2 linked regions of the Quadrisphaera setariae genome follow. Each later gene encodes a partner of the first gene's protein in a complex. Links are inferred from orthologs where the notes say so. Each region holds a gene or a part of one and is shown in the gene's direction. Other genes may lie near its edges.

Evidence for each region. The genes of interacting proteins can lie anywhere in the genome.
Region 2: the proteins of mfd (region 1) and uvrA are in contact, whole or in part, in a crystal structure (PDB 4DFC), measured with the Escherichia coli proteins. The link is inferred for Quadrisphaera setariae from one-to-one orthologs.

Annotation. Positions count from the first base shown.
Region 1 is NZ_VKAC01000005.1:197,612-205,389, forward strand. What follows is about bases 1,516-5,701. They hold mfd (transcription-repair coupling factor), read left to right. Parts: upstream 1,516-1,895; coding sequence 1,896-5,501; downstream 5,502-5,701. Other genes in these bases: FMM08_RS09870 (amidohydrolase family protein), read right to left, coding at 1,516-1,739; FMM08_RS09880 (hypothetical protein), read left to right, coding at 5,608-5,701. Also shown: FMM08_RS09865 (glycosyltransferase), read right to left, coding at 1-522; more of FMM08_RS09870, read right to left, coding at 519-1,515; more of FMM08_RS09880, read left to right, coding at 5,702-6,459; FMM08_RS09885 (DUF8692 domain-containing protein), read left to right, coding at 6,647-7,513; FMM08_RS09890 (DUF8692 domain-containing protein), read left to right, coding at 7,731-7,778. UniProt on the Escherichia coli protein: Couples transcription and DNA repair by recognizing RNA polymerase (RNAP) stalled at DNA lesions. Mediates ATP-dependent release of RNAP and its truncated transcript from the DNA, and recruitment of nucleotide excision repair machinery to the damaged site.
Region 2 is NZ_VKAC01000002.1:282,375-289,505, forward strand. The notes cover bases 2,141-5,679. They hold uvrA (excinuclease ABC subunit UvrA), read left to right. Parts: upstream 2,141-2,518; coding sequence 2,519-5,479; downstream 5,480-5,679. Other genes in these bases: FMM08_RS04560 (glucose-6-phosphate dehydrogenase), read left to right, coding at 2,141-2,430; FMM08_RS04570 (Rieske (2Fe-2S) protein), read left to right, coding at 5,476-5,679. Also shown: FMM08_RS04555 (glycoside hydrolase family 15 protein), read right to left, coding at 1-756; more of FMM08_RS04560, read left to right, coding at 886-2,140; more of FMM08_RS04570, read left to right, coding at 5,680-6,033; FMM08_RS04575 (MGH1-like glycoside hydrolase domain-containing protein), read left to right, coding at 6,765-7,131. UniProt on the Escherichia coli protein: The UvrABC repair system catalyzes the recognition and processing of DNA lesions. UvrA is an ATPase and a DNA-binding protein. A damage recognition complex composed of 2 UvrA and 2 UvrB subunits scans DNA for abnormalities.

The DNA of each region.
Region 1 (7,778 bases):
CGGGACCACGGCGGTGCGGGACTCGGGCAGCCCCGCGGCCACCACCGAGGGCACCAGCCCCGCCGAGACGCACAGCGCCAGGTCGCTGCGGCTGTGCACCCACCGCGTGAGGCGGTGCAGGCGCCGCGGCACCCACTCGTGCAGCGCCTGGGACAGCTGGCTCTGCACCACCACGGCGAACGGGCGGCCCGCCAGGCGGGCCGCCAGCCACGCGGACAGGAAGCCGTAGCCGATCTCGCTGCCCGACACCACGACGTCGCAGCGGCGCGCCTCGCGGACCAGCCGCACGAGCCCCGGCAGCAGCGTCCAGCGCAGCTGGCGGGGCCGCGAGGACCCGTGCACCACGTCCACGGACGGGGCGGGCACGAGCACCGGGTGACCGGGCGGGGTGCGCTGGAGCACGAACAGCCGGGCGGGCAGACCCTCGCCGGGGAGGCGGCGCACCAGCTCGTGGGTGACGCGCACGCCGCCGCTCTCCTCCAGGTGCGCCTCCACGAGGAGCACCGCCGTCCGACGGCTCATCGGCCCAGCGCCGGGACCCACGCCCGCGCCGCCCCCGCGTACGCGGCGCGCAGCGCCTGCTCGTCCGCGGCGCGCAGGTCCAGGCCCGAGACCGCCCAGCGGCCCTGCGGCGGGACCGGCGCCGGGGAGTAGGGGAAGTGCTCGTCGTCGGTCTCGAGCAGGCGGAACCACGTGCGGACCTCCTCCACGTCGAACCCGAACGAGTCGCTGCCCCACAGCACCCGGCCCGCGTGGCGGCGCAGCAGCCGCGCCGCGGCGCGCGGCTGGCGGCCCAGCTCGGCCAGCCGCCCGGACAGGTCCACGGCGAGGTTCGGGTGGGCGTCGAGCAGGGCTGAGGCGGCCGCGAGGTCCTCCGCGGAGCTGGCCAGGTGGGCGGCGATGAAGCGCGTGCCCGAGTGCGCCCCCACCAGGGCGTCCAGGGCCCGCAGGAGGCGGGCGTGGCTCGGCGCCCCCGTGCCGTGCAGGGCCCAGTCCGGGTGGGCCAGCAGCTCCTCCAACCGCTCGTTGTGCCGGTCGACGGGGTCGAAGAAGGCCACCGGGTCCGCCACGTGCACCAGGACGGGCAGGCCCAGCTGCCCGGCGCGCTCCCACAGCGGCGCGAGGCGCTCGTCGTCGGGGAGCACCCGGGCGCCGGAGCCGTCGCGCAGGGACAGGCCGAGGTCCTTCCAGACCTTCAGGCCCGCGGCCCCGGCGGCGGCCCCGGCCTCGAGCTGCGCGACCAGCCGGGCACCGGCCCGGGCCGGCTCGGCCAGGGCGGCGGCGAGGTCGACGTGGCAGAAGGTGGCGAACCGGCCTGGGTGGGCGCGGTCGTACCTGTCGAGGTTGGCCTCCAGCTCGGCGCCCCAGCGGCCGTCGAGGTTCACCACGGCCTCCACGCCGGTGGCGTCCATGGACGCGAGCAGCGCGCGCACGTCGGGCGCCATCCACCGCGCGCCGTCGTTGAGCCACAGCCCCAGGTGGTTGTGTGCGTCCACGGCCGGACAGGCGGCGCGCTCCACCCGCTGCTCGGGCACCCGCAGGGCGGAGCGGGGCGCGTAGCGGCCCAGGGGCACGGCCGCCAGGCGGGCTCTCGCGCGCAGCGCGGAGGCGGTGCGCAGCGCGCGGCGCCCGCCGCGGCGGGCGAGGGCGCCCCAGCCGGTCGGGTCGACGGAGGGGGGCGGCGCGGACGGGGCGGCGCTGCCACGCCCCTGCCCGGGCTGGTGCTCGGCGGGACGCATCGCCTCGAACCTACCTGCGGAGCCCCTGTGCGTCCGCCGGAGGGAAGCGGAGGCAGTGGTGAGCCCCACAGGACCTGCGCCCGGCCCGCGACCGGCGCGGGGCGGGAGGCGGCGGCTGTCGGCAGGTGTCAGCGCCGCGACCTACCCTGGGTGCTCGTGCCGCTGACTGGGATCGTCTCCGCCCTGCTGCCCGACCGCGGGTTCTCCCTCGCCGTCGCGAACGCCCGCTCCGGCGACGTCCCGCTGCTCGACGCCGCCGTCCCGGCCGGCGTCCGCCCCGCGCTGCTCGCGGCCCTCGCCGGGCCGCAGGAGAGCGGCGGTGCCGGGCGCACCGTGCTCGCCGTGACCGCCACCGGCCGCCAGTGCGAGGACCTGGCCGCCGCGCTGCGCTGCTTCCTGGAACCGACGTCGGTGGTGGAGTTCCCCAGCTGGGAGACGCTGCCGCACGAGCGCCTCTCGCCGCGCTCGGACACGGTGGGCCGCCGCCTCGCCGTCCTGCGCCGGCTCGCCCACCCGGGTTCGCTGGGCGGCGAGGACGGGCCGGTCCGCGTGGTCGTCGCCCCTGTCCGGGCGGTGCTGCAGCCGCTGGTGGCGGGCCTGGGGGACCTGCGCCCGGTGCAGCTGCGCGCGGGCGACGTGGTGGACCTGGAGCAGGTGGTGGCCGACCTCGCCGCCGCGGCGTACACCCGCACCGAGATGGTGGAGCGCCGCGGTGACGTCGCCGTGCGCGGCGGCATCCTCGACGTCTTCCCGCCGACGTCGGACCACCCCCTGCGGGTCGAGCTCTTCGGCGACGAGGTGGAGGAGGTCCGCGCCTTCTCCGTGGCCGACCAGCGCTCCCTGGAGGTGGTGCCCGAGGGCCTGTGGGCGCCGCCGTGCCGCGAGCTGCTGCTCACCGACGAGGTCCGCCGCCGCGCGGCGGCGCTCAAGGAGCAGCTCCCGGGCGCGGCGGAGATGCTCGACAAGATCGCCGGCGGCGTCGCGGTGGAGGGCATGGAGTCGCTGGCCCCCGCCCTCGTCGACGGCATGCAGCCCCTCCTGGACGTGCTGCCCGCCGGCACGCACGTCGTCGTCCTCGACCCCGAGCGGGTCCGCAGCCGCGCCCACGACCTCGTGGCCACCTCCGAGGAGTTCCTCGCCGCGGCCTGGGCCAACGCGGCCTCCGGCGGGCAGGTGCCCGTCGACCTGGGGCTGGACCGGGCCAGCTACACCACCTTCGCGGCCACCCGCGCTCACGCGCTGACCACCGGCCGCCCCTGGTGGTCGCTGAGCTCGTTCACCGCCGACGAGGAGACCGCCACCTTCGACGGCGGGGACAGCGCCGTCGTGGTCACCGTCGGGGCCCGTGAGGTGGAGGGCTACGCCGGCGACGTGCCGCGGGCCCTGGCCGACCTGCGCGGCCTCGTCAGCGACGGGTGGCGCCTGGTGGCCACCGCTGCCGGCCACGGCTCGGCGGACCGCCTCGCCGAGGTGCTGCGCGACGCCGACGTGCCCGCCGCCCGCGCGGACGAGGTCGACGAGGTGCCCGATCCCAGCGTGGTGCGGGTGACCACGGCGAGCCTGGGCCACGGGTTCGTGGCTCCCGGCCTCAAGCTCGCGGTGCTCACCGAGGCCGACGTGCTGGGCACGTCGGGGCCGATGTCGGCGAAGGACGCCAAGCGGATGCCCTCGCGGCAGCGGCGCAACGCCGTCGACCCGCTGCAGCTCAAGACCGGCGACTTCGTGGTGCACGAGCAGCACGGGGTGGGCCGCTACGTGGAGATGGTGCAGCGCACGCTGCAGGGCGCCACCCGCGAGTACCTCGTCATCGAGTACGCCCCCTCCAAGCGGGGTCAGCCGGGCGACCGCCTGTTCGTGCCCACCGACACCCTCGACCAGGTCACCCGGTACGTGGGTGGCGAGGCCCCAGCGCTGAACAAGATGGGCGGCGCCGACTGGGCCAAGACCAAGGGGCGGGCGCGCAAGGCGGTCAAGGAGATCGCCGGTGACCTCATCAAGCTCTACAGCGCCCGGATGGCCACCAAGGGGCACTCCTTCGCCGGCGACACGCCCTGGCAGCGCGAGCTGGAGGACGCCTTCCCCTTCGTGGAGACGCCCGACCAGCTGGTGACCATCGACGAGGTCAAGGCCGACATGGAGCGCGTCGTGCCCATGGACCGCCTGATCTGCGGTGACGTCGGCTACGGCAAGACCGAGATCGCCGTGCGCGCGGCCTTCAAGGCCGTGCAGGACGGCAAGCAGGTGATGGTGCTCGTGCCCACCACGCTGCTCGTGCAGCAGCACCTGGAGACCTTCTCCGAGCGCTTCGCCCCGTTCCCCGTCACCGTCCGGGCCCTGAGCCGCTTCGTGTCGCCCAAGGAGTCCGAGGCGGTCAAGGCCGGCCTGGCGGACGGCACCGTCGACGTGGTCATCGGCACCCACCGCCTCCTCGGCGGGGAGTACCGCGCCAAGGACCTCGGCCTGGTCATCATCGACGAGGAGCAGCGCTTCGGCGTGGAGCACAAGGAGCTCCTCAAGACGCTGCGCACCAACGTGGACGTGCTCGCGATGAGCGCCACCCCCATCCCGCGCACGCTGGAGATGGCCGTCACCGGCATCCGCGAGATGTCGACGCTGGCCACCCCGCCGGAGGAGCGCCACCCGGTGCTCACCTACGTGGGGCCCTACGAGGAGAAGCAGGTGGCCGCCGCGATCCGGCGCGAGCTGCTGCGCGAGGGCCAGGTCTTCTACGTGCACAACAAGGTCGAGTCGATCGACAGGGCGGCGGCGCGCCTGGCCGAGCTCGTCCCCGAGGCCCGCATCGCCACGGCGCACGGGAAGATGCCCGAGCACCGCCTCGAGGAGGTCATCGTCGACTTCTGGGAGAAGCGCTCCGACGTGCTCGTGTGCACCACGATCGTCGAGACCGGCCTGGACATCTCCAACGCCAACACGCTCATCCTCGAGCGGGCCGACCTGCTGGGCCTGAGCCAGCTCCACCAGCTGCGAGGCCGCGTGGGCCGCGGCCGCGAGCGCGCCTACGCGTACTTCATGTACCCGGGGGAGAAGCCGCTCACGGAGACCGCGCACGACAGGCTGGCCACCATCGCGTCCCACACCGACCTCGGTGCCGGCATGCAGGTGGCCATGAAGGACCTCGAGATCCGCGGGGCGGGCAACCTGCTGGGCGGGGAGCAGTCCGGGCACATCGCGGGAGTCGGCTTCGACCTGTACGTGCGGCTCGTCGGCGAGGCCGTGGCGGAGTACCGCGACGGTCCGAAGGAGGAAGGGCTGCCCGAGGCGAAGATCGAGCTCCCGGTCGACGGGCTGCTCCCGCACGACTACGTGCCGCACGAGCGGCTGCGCCTGGAGGCCTACCGCAAGCTCGCGGCGGCCACCTCCGACGACGACGTCGCCGCCGTGCGCGCCGAGCTGGTCGACAGGTACGGCGAGCCGACCGAGCAGGTGGAGAACCTGCTGGCCGTGGCGCGCTTCCGGGTGCGCGCCCGGGCCTCGGGGGTCAGCGAGGTGTCGCTGCAGGGCCGGAACATCAGGTTCGCGCCGGTGGAGCTGCGGGAGAGCCAGGAGCTGCGGGTGCGGCGGCTCTACCCGGGCACGCTGGTGAAGCCGGCCCTGCGCACGGTGCTGGTGCCGCAGCCGATGACGGCGCGCGTGGGCGGGCAGCCGCTGCGCGACCGGGCGGTGCTGGAGTGGGCCACGGCCCTGCTCGACGCGGTGCTCCCGGCGGAGCAGCCGGTGGGGGCCGGCGCCGCCAGCAGCTGACCGCGCGCGCACGGGCGGGCGGGTGGCGGCGAGGCCGCCACCCGTTCGCCCGTGCCCTGGCCTGCGGGTTTGCCTGGCCGTCATGTGACCGGGTGAGGATGGGCGCGTGGATCACCTCGTGTACATCAGCTTCGGCCAGGGGCGCCACGTCGACGAAGTGCGCTTCTCGGTGCAGACGGCGGCCCGCCACCTGGAGACCTCCGGGGGCCGCCGGTGGCAGATCGACGTGTGGACCGACACCCCTCGGCTGTGGAAGGACCTCCCCGTCGAGGTGGTCGAGGTGGCCCCCGAGCAGGTGGACGCCTGGATGGGCCCGCACCGCTACGTGTGGCGCTCCAAGATCGAGGTGCTGCGCGCAGCGCTCGAGCGCTCCGAGGGGGGACGCTGCCTCTACGTGGACGGCGACACCTGGTGGCGTCGCTCGCCGTCGGTGGTCTTCGACCGCATCGGCCCGGGCCGCAGCGTCATGCACCTGCGGGAGGGGCGCCCGCCGGCCCCGGAGGTCGCCGCGCTGGAGCACGTGCTCCAGCGGTACCAGCCCGTCGACACCTCCGGCCGGGCGTGGGTGTTCCCGCCGGACCGCGACTCCTGGAACGCCGGTGTCATCGGGCTCGACCCGGCCGACGCCGTGGTCTGCGCGGAGGTCGCGCTCCTGACCGACCAGCTGCTGGAGCACGGCTTCGGCGACCACTCCCACACCTCCGAGCAGCTGGCGTTCGCGGTGGGCCTGGCCGCGCGCACCACGGTGTCCGAGTCCCGCGACGCGGTCGTCCACTACTGGCCCTCGGAGATGCGCGAGCCGTTCGGCGCCGCGCTCGCGGAGGCGAGGGCGGCCGACGGGGTCGACCAGGACGTGCTCTTCACGCGCCTGTGGGACCAGCGTCCCCGCCCGTCGGCGCAGCGCGCCGCCAAGGACACCGCCAAGCGCCTGCTGCGGCGGGTGGGCGTGCGCCGCTGACCCCACCGTCCTCGTGGTGAGTCGTCGTCACCCTCCGTGCACGACAGCCGCTCGCCCGGGTGAGGCCACGGCGTCCCGCGGAGCACCGAGCCACTCCCTGTTCACCTGACGGCCCCGCAGCGGTCACCATGGCCGCTGCGGGGGGTCCAGAGGGGCGCCCTCCGCCGGAGCGAGGGGGGCGGTCCGCATGGCCGCACGGTCCAGGACGTCGAGCGCTCGGGTCGCGGAGGACTCCGCGGTCCGGGAGGGCGCGGGTGGCGGCGCTGCCCCCGACCTGCGGGGGCGACCGCCGGCGTGGCGGAGGCCGGCACGGCTGGTGCGCCCGCTGGCGGTGGTCCTGGCCGTGCTCGTGGTCGTGGGGCCCCTGGTGCGCCTGGCGGTGGACGGCGTCGCCGGCCGCCCCGACCTGCCGCAGGCGTGGCTGACCGAGGCCGCCCGGCTGGTCGACCTCGACGAGGAGGGCAACCTCCCCACGTACTTCTCGGCGGCGCTGCTGGCCGCCACGGCGGCTGGGCTGGCGGTGGCGGCCGCGCTGGTGCGGGCCCGCGGCCTGCGGGCCTGGCCGCTGGCGGTCCCCGCGGCCGTCGCGGCGCTGCTCTCGGTGGACGAGCTGGCCTCGCTGCACGAGCAGCTGGCGCTGCTCGCCGACCTCCTCGGCGTCGACGCCGGCCTGCGCTTCTCGTGGGTGGTGCCCGGCGTCGTCGTCGCCGCGGTGGTGGGGGCGGGGCTGCTGCTGGTGGCGCGCCGGATGGCGCCGCGGCTGCGCTGGCGCCTCGTGGTGGCCGGGGCGGTGTACCTGCTCGGCGCCCTGGTGGTGGAGACCGTCACGGGTGGGATGTTCCGCCCCGCGCCGCCCGGTGGCCTTGAGCCCGTGCAGAGCACCGCGTACGTGCTGCTCAACGCCGTCGAGGAGGGGCTGGAGATGGTCGGGGCGCTGCTCGCCCTGCGGGCCGTGCTGCTGGCGCTGCGCGTGACCGCCGCGCCGCACGGCCTCGTGGTCGACCTGGACCCGGACCGTCCCGTCCTGGCCGCGCAGGCCCGCGTGGCGGCCTAGACCGCTGCACCGCGCGCTGGGCCGCACGGGGGATCCCGCCGCTCCGGTGGGCCTGCTCCTCGCCGGGTGGACTGGGCGGTTCCGTTGCCGAGGGGCATGATCCTGCGATCACCCCCGCCGGTCCCACCTGGCGCGGGTGCTGCGGTCCGGCGGTGCAGCCGTGACGCGGGGGGATCTGGAGCGCGGGCACGCACCCGCGTCGGAAGGGTGGTGGGCCGTGGTCCTCACGAGGAGCGCGCAGCGTGGTCGGGCGGAACCGGGAGCG
Region 2 (7,131 bases), on another replicon or contig:
GGCGGCCGCGACGATGCCGCCGGTGTCCTCGTGGGTGAGGGCCCGCAGCACCAGCAGGGAGCGGACGACGGCGGCGGCGTACGGACCCTCCGCCGCCGGACCGTCGCCGCGCGCCGCCCACTCGTGCCACCACCGGCGGGTGGCCTCGAGGCGGTCGGAGACGGACATCGCCGCCGGCGGCTCGCGGTGGGACGGGTACCAGGTGAGCACGGTGTCGACCACCTGCCCCGCGGACACCTTGACCTTGCCGACGTGGGTGCGCCCCTTCGCCTTGGGCAGCTTGCCGGTGGTCCGCAGCAGCACCGCGTCCGGGCCGGCGCTGGCCAGCAGCCCCTTCGCCGCGTCACCCTTGCCGCCCACCCGGCGGACCCACGGCACCACCGAGCCGTACCCGAAGCGGATCACCAGCTCCTGGCGCAGCTCCACGTCACCCGACACACCGACCACCCGCCGCACGAGGTCGGCGCGCCGGTCCCCCATGGGCATGCAGTCGACGACGTCCACCACGCCGCCGTCCTCCAGCGTCCACCGGGTGCGCAGCAGGAAGGAGTCGCCCTCGTAGGCGCGCTCCACCGACACCACCGCCGGCCCGTCCTCGGGCGGCGCGATGGTCCAGTGGCCGTGCTCGCGGGTCCCCAGCAGCGCCGCGAACGCCGCGGGAGAGTCGAACCGCGGCAGGCACATCCAGTCGATCGACCCGCGCTCGCTCACCAGGGCCGCGGTGTGGCAGTCGCCCACGAGGGCGTAGTCCTCGATCCAGTGCCGCGGCTGGTCGGCTCGCTGGTCGGCTCGCTGGTCGGACTGCTGGTCGGACTGCTGGTCGGTGGTGGTCGCTGGCACGGCGTCATCGTGCACCCGTCCCCGATCTTCGGCAGGCTGAGGGCCGTGAGCGAGCGCGAGGAGCAGGCGACCGGCGGTACCGAGAGCGGTCGCGGCGGCAGCAGCGGACCCGAGCAGCCCGGCGGCGGCGGCCACGGGGCCTCCGGAGCGCGGGGCCACTCCGGCGGCGACCCCGTCGCCACCCTGCTGGTGCTGGGCGCCAGCGGTGACCTCGCCTCCCGCCTCCTGCTGCCCGGGTTGGCCCGCCTGCTCGTCTCCGACCGCAACGAGGACCCGGGCCACGGCCACGGGGCGTCCCTGCAGCTGGTGGGGGCGGGCTCGGAGGACTGGGACGACGACCGCTGGCGCGAGGTCGTCACGAAGGCCTTCGCCGACGCGGAGCACCACGAGGACGCCGACCGCCCCGGAGGCTGGGAGGCGGTGTGCGCCGTCCGCGACGCCAGCCGCTACCGGCAGGTGGACGTCACCGACCCGGACGCGCTGACCGACCTCCTGCACTCCTGCACCGCCCCGGTGGCGGTCTACTTCGCCCTCCCACCCGCCATCACGGCCACGGCCTGCGAGAACCTCGTCGGCAAGCAGCTGCCGGAGAGCACCCGGCTGGTCATGGAGAAGCCGTTCGGCTCCGACGAGGCCTCGGCCCACCACCTCAACGAGGTGGTCGCCCAGCTCGTCCCCGAGGAGCACGTGCACCGGGTCGACCACTTCCTGGGCACCTCCGCGGTGCTCAACGTCTTCGGCGTGCGCTTCGCCAACCGGCTCTTCGAGCCGACGTGGAACGCCAGCCACGTCGAGCGGGTGGACGTCGTCTACGACGAGGACCTCGGCCTCGAGGGCAGGGCCCGGTACTACGACAGGGCCGGCGCGCTGAAGGACATGATCCAGAGCCACCTGCTGCAGGTGCTCGCCGTGCTCGCCATGGACGCCCCCGCCGCCCTCGACGAGCGCGAGTTCCGGGACCGCAAGGCCCAGCTGCTGCGGGCCACGCGCCTGGCCGGCTCCCCGCAGGAGGCCAGCCGGCGAGCCGTCTACACGGCCGGGCGCATGGGGGAGCGCGACCTGCCCGACTACCAGTCCGAGGACGGCGTCGACCCCTCTCGCCAGACCGAGACCCTCGCCGAGGTGGTGCTGCACGTCGACACCTGGCGCTGGGCGGGCGTGCCGTTCCGGCTGCGATCGGGCAAGGGCCTGGGGCGGGCCCGCAAGGAGGCGGTCATCACCTTCAAGCCGGTGCCCCACCTCATGGAGGGCCTGCGCGGCGAGGCGCGCCCCACGAGGCTGAGGCTCTCGTTCAAGCCGGGGACCATCAACCTCGACCTGACGGTGAACGCCGAGGGCGACCCCTTCGACCTCGAGGAGGCCACCCTGAGCGCGCAGCTGGGCGACTCCCAGCTGCCGGCCTACGGCGAGGTCCTCGCCGGCGTGCTCGACGGCGACCCGCTGCTGTCGGTGCGCGGCGACACCGCCGAGGACTGCTGGCGGATCCTCGCCCCCGTCATCGCCGCGTGGGAGGCCGACGAGGTGCCGCTGGAGACCTACCCGGCCGGCAGCGGCGGCCCCGAGCCCACCGAGACCTTCCCCGCCGTGTGACCCCTGGTGCGGCGGCGGGTGTGACCCAGGTCGCCCGCCGTCGCGCGCTCGGTCGCGCTGTCGGTGGTGCGACCTACAGTTGACGTCCGTGGATCGACTCGTCGTGCAAGGCGCCCGTGAGCACAACCTCAAGGACGTCTCCCTGGACCTCCCCCGCGACGCGATGATCGTGTTCACGGGCCTGTCGGGCTCGGGCAAGTCCAGCCTGGCGTTCGACACGATCTTCGCCGAGGGCCAGCGCCGCTACGTCGAGTCGCTGTCCGCCTACGCCCGCCAGTTCCTGGGCCAGATGGACAAGCCCGACGTCGACTTCATCGAGGGGCTCTCGCCCGCGGTCTCGATCGATCAGAAGTCGACCAGCCGCAACCCCCGCTCCACCGTCGGCACGATCACCGAGATCTACGACTACCTGCGCCTGCTGTGGGCGCGGGCGGGGCGCGCGCACTGCCCGACCTGCGGGGAGCCGGTGGCGCGCCAGACCCCGCAGCAGATCGTCGACAGGCTCCTGGAGCTCCCGGAGACGACGCGGTTCCAGGTGCTGGCGCCCGTGGTCCGCGGCCGCAAGGGCGAGTTCGTCGACCTGTTCACCGACCTGCAGGCCAAGGGCTACGCCCGGGTGCGGGTGGACGGCGAGACGCTGCAGCTGAGCGACGCCGCGAGCCGCCCGACCCTCGACAAGCGCAAGAAGCACACCATCGAGGTGGTGGTCGACCGCCTCGTCATGCGCGAGGGCGTGCAGCGACGCCTCACCGACTCCGTGGAGACCGCCCTCGGCCTGGCGGACGGCGTGCTCCTCGTGGAGCTGGTCGAGCGGAAGCCGGCCGACGGCGAGGAGAGCAGCGCGTCGTCCGACGGCCCGACGGTGATGCGCTTCTCGGAGAAGCTCGCCTGCCCCAACGACCACCCCCTCGCACTGGAGGAGGTCGAGCCGCGCACCTTCTCCTTCAACGCCCCCTACGGCGCCTGCCCGGAGTGCTCGGGCATCGGCACGCGCCTCGAGGTCGACCCCGAGCTGGTCGTCCCCGACCCCGACCAGACCCTCGCCGAGGGGGCGATCGCCCCCTGGAACGGGGCCGGCAGCAGCGAGTACCACCAGCGGCTCATCGGCGGCCTGGCCCAGCAGCTCGGCTTCTCCGTCGACGTCCCGTGGCGGGCCCTGCCGGAGCGCGCCACGCAGGCGCTGCTGAACGGCGAGGGCTACGAGGTGCACGTCACCTACAAGAACCGCTGGGGGCGCGAGCGCTCGTACACCACCGGCTTCGAGGGCGTCCTGCCCTTCATCAAGCGACGCCACTCCGAGACCGAGTCCGACAGCTCGCGCGAGCGCCTCGAGGGCTACATGCGCGAGGTCCCGTGCCGCGTCTGCGGCGGCGCGCGCCTGCGCCCCGAGGTGCTGGCCGTCACGGTGGGCGGAAAGTCCATCGCCCAGGCCTGCGCCCTGCCGGTCGCCGAGCTGCGCGGGTGGCTCGACACCCTCGAGCTCACCGCCCGGGAGGCGCAGATCGCCGCCGCCGTCCTCAAGGAGGTGCTGGCGCGCGTCCAGTTCCTCGTCGACGTCGGCCTCACCTACCTGTCGCTCGACAGGGCCTCCGGAACGCTGTCGGGCGGTGAGGCGCAGCGCATCCGCCTGGCCACGCAGATCGGGTCGGGCCTGGTGGGCGTGCTCTACGTGCTCGACGAGCCGAGCATCGGACTGCACCAGCGCGACAACCGCCGCCTCATCGAGACCCTCACGCGCCTGCGCGACCTGGGCAACACCCTCATCGTGGTCGAGCACGACGAGGACACCATCCACGTGGCCGACTGGGTGGTCGACATCGGCCCGGGCGCCGGCGAGCACGGGGGCCAGGTGGTCCACTCCGGACCCGTCGCCGAGCTCCTGGCCAACACCGGCTCCATGACCGGCGACTACCTCGCAGGGCGACGCGCCGTCCCCGTGCCCGCGGAGCGCCGCCCGGTGGACCGCGAGCGGGTGGTGAAGGTGGTCGGGGCGCGCGAGAACAACCTGCGCGGCATCGACGTCGAGCTGCCGCTCGGCGTGCTCACGGTCGTGACGGGCGTGTCGGGCTCGGGCAAGTCCAGCCTGGTGAACGACATCCTCTACAAGGTGCTGGCCAACCGGCTCAACGGCGCCCGCCAGGTGCCCGGGCGCCACACCCGCGTCGAGGGCGTGGACCAGCTCGACAAGGTGGTCCACGTCGACCAGAGCCCCATCGGCCGCACCCCGCGCTCGAACCCCGCCACCTACACCGGCGTCTGGGACGTGGTGCGCTCGCTGTTCGCGGAGACCACCGAGGCGAAGGTGCGCGGCTACCAGGCGGGGCGGTTCTCCTTCAACGTCAAGGGCGGCCGCTGCGAGCACTGCAGCGGCGACGGCACCATCAAGATCGAGATGAACTTCCTCCCGGACGTCTACGTGCCGTGCGAGGTCTGCCACGGGGCGCGGTACAACCGCGAGACCCTCGAGGTCCACTTCAAGGGCAAGACCGTGGCCGACGTGCTCGACATGCCCATCGAGGAGGCCGCCGAGTTCTTCGCCGCGGTGCCGCGCATCGCCCGCTACCTCAAGACCCTGGTCGACGTGGGGCTCGGCTACGTCCGCCTCGGCCAGCCGGCGCCCACGCTGTCGGGTGGCGAGGCGCAGCGCGTCAAGCTCGCCAGCGAGCTGCAGCGCCGCTCCACGGGCCGCACGGTCTACGTGCTCGACGAGCCCACGACGGGTCTGCACTTCGAAGACGTCCGCAAGCTCCTGGAGGTGCTCCAGGGCCTGGCGGACAAGGGCAACACGGTGGTGGTCATCGAGCACAACCTCGACGTCATCAAGAGCGCGGACTGGGTGCTCGACATGGGTCCCGAGGGCGGCTCCGGCGGTGGCAAGCTCATCGCCGCGGGCACCCCCGAGCAGCTCGCCGCCGCGCACGAGAAGACCGGCAGCCACACCGGCCGCTTCCTCGGCCCCGTGCTGGAGACCGCGCGCCAGCGCGGCACGGAGGTCAGCGCCGTCGACGTCAGGAAGGACGCAGCCGCAGCGCCTAGCCTCACCTCATGACGACGGAACCGCAGACAGCCGAGTCCCGCCACGCCACGACCGACCCCTCCTCAGCCGCTCCCGCGGAAGAGATCTCTGCACGCGTGCTGCCGTGCTCGCGCCGGGCCCTGCTCGCGCGCGCCGGGGCCGGCGGCGCCGTGCTCGGCGCCGCCGGCCTGCTCGCCGCGTGCGGCGGCACCGGCGAGCCCGCCGGGTCCGCAGGTGGCGACACCGCCTCCGCCTCCGGCTCGGACAGCTCCGCTGCCGGTGGCAGCGGCTCGGGCGCCGGGGTCGCGGCCTCCGAGGTGCCCGAGGGCACCGCGGTGGTCGTGCAGGTGGGGGGCGAGGACGTGGTGCTGGCGCAGCCCACGGCCGGCCAGTACGTCGCGTTCTCGGCGGTCTGCACCCACGCCGGTGGCAAGGTCCAGGCCGACCAGGGCACCGAGGTGCGCTGTCCGCTGCACGGCAGCGTCTTCGACGCCGGCAAGGACGGTGAGGTGCTGCAGGGCCCGGCCACCTCACCGCTGCCCGCCAAGACCGTGACGCAGGAGGGCGACCAGCTCCTCGTCAGCTGAGCTCGCGCGGGCCGCCTCCCGTCCGCTCGCGGACCAGAGAGGCGGTCCGCCATCCCGCAGCGGCTGCGGCCCCACGAGGAGCCCAACGGCTCCTGCCAGCAGGACGACGCCCGGCGCGCGCGGGATCGCGGAACCGCTCGTACGGCGGAGCCGGTACCGCGCCGTCCCGCACAGCGGCTCCGGTGAGGGCCGCGTCAGGCACCTGCAGCCGCGGCACGGCGAAGGCGACCCCGCCGTCCTCCACGGCCGACGGCCGGCTGCGGGCGCGGCCGTGGAGGACCACAGCCACCACGGGCTGGGAGCCGTTCTCACGGCTCTCGGTGCCGGGGCCACCTGCAGGGCGGTCGTGCGCGGCCCCGCCCACCCGACGAAGACGTGCAGCGTGCCGACGCCGAGCCTCCGGCGCCGCCGGAGGTCGCCTCGACGTCCTCGAAGATGCTCCGACGACCTGAGGACCGGCGAGTCGCCCGAGCGGCACCTGGAGGGCCTCCTGCCCGTCGGCCGAGGGGCAGACGCGCGTTCCGAGGCGGGTCCGGGCCACGGGGTCGCGGGGCGTCAGCACGCGCGGGCCCGTCAGGTGGCAGGGTGTCGCCGTGCCCTCCGCTCCCACCGGCGGCTCTCCCGCCGGCGCCTCTCGCGACGCCTCGACCACCGCCGGCGCCACCGGGCCCGCTGCGCCTGCGGGCCCCGACGCGACGACGGCCCCGGTCGGCCACCACGCCGAGCCCGTCGTGCCGCCGCAGACCGCCGAGCACGCGCGGCTCGACGAGTGCACCGGCTCCGCGGGCCCGTGGCGCCTGTGGGGCCCGTACCTGGCGGGGCGCCAGTGGGGCACCGTCCGCGAGGACTACTCCGCCGACGGCGACGCGTGGCGCTCCTTCCCCTTCGACCACGCCCGCTCCCGCGCCTACCGCTGGGGCGAGGACGGCCTGGGCGGGTTCTGCGACAGGTTCGGCTTCCTCAACCTGGCTGTGGCGATGTGGAACGGCAAGGACCCCTTCCTCAAGGAGCGCCTGTTCGGCCTCACCAACGAGGAGGGCAACCACGGCGAGGACGCCAAGGAGCACTGGTGGGCCGTGGACGGCACGCCCACGCACT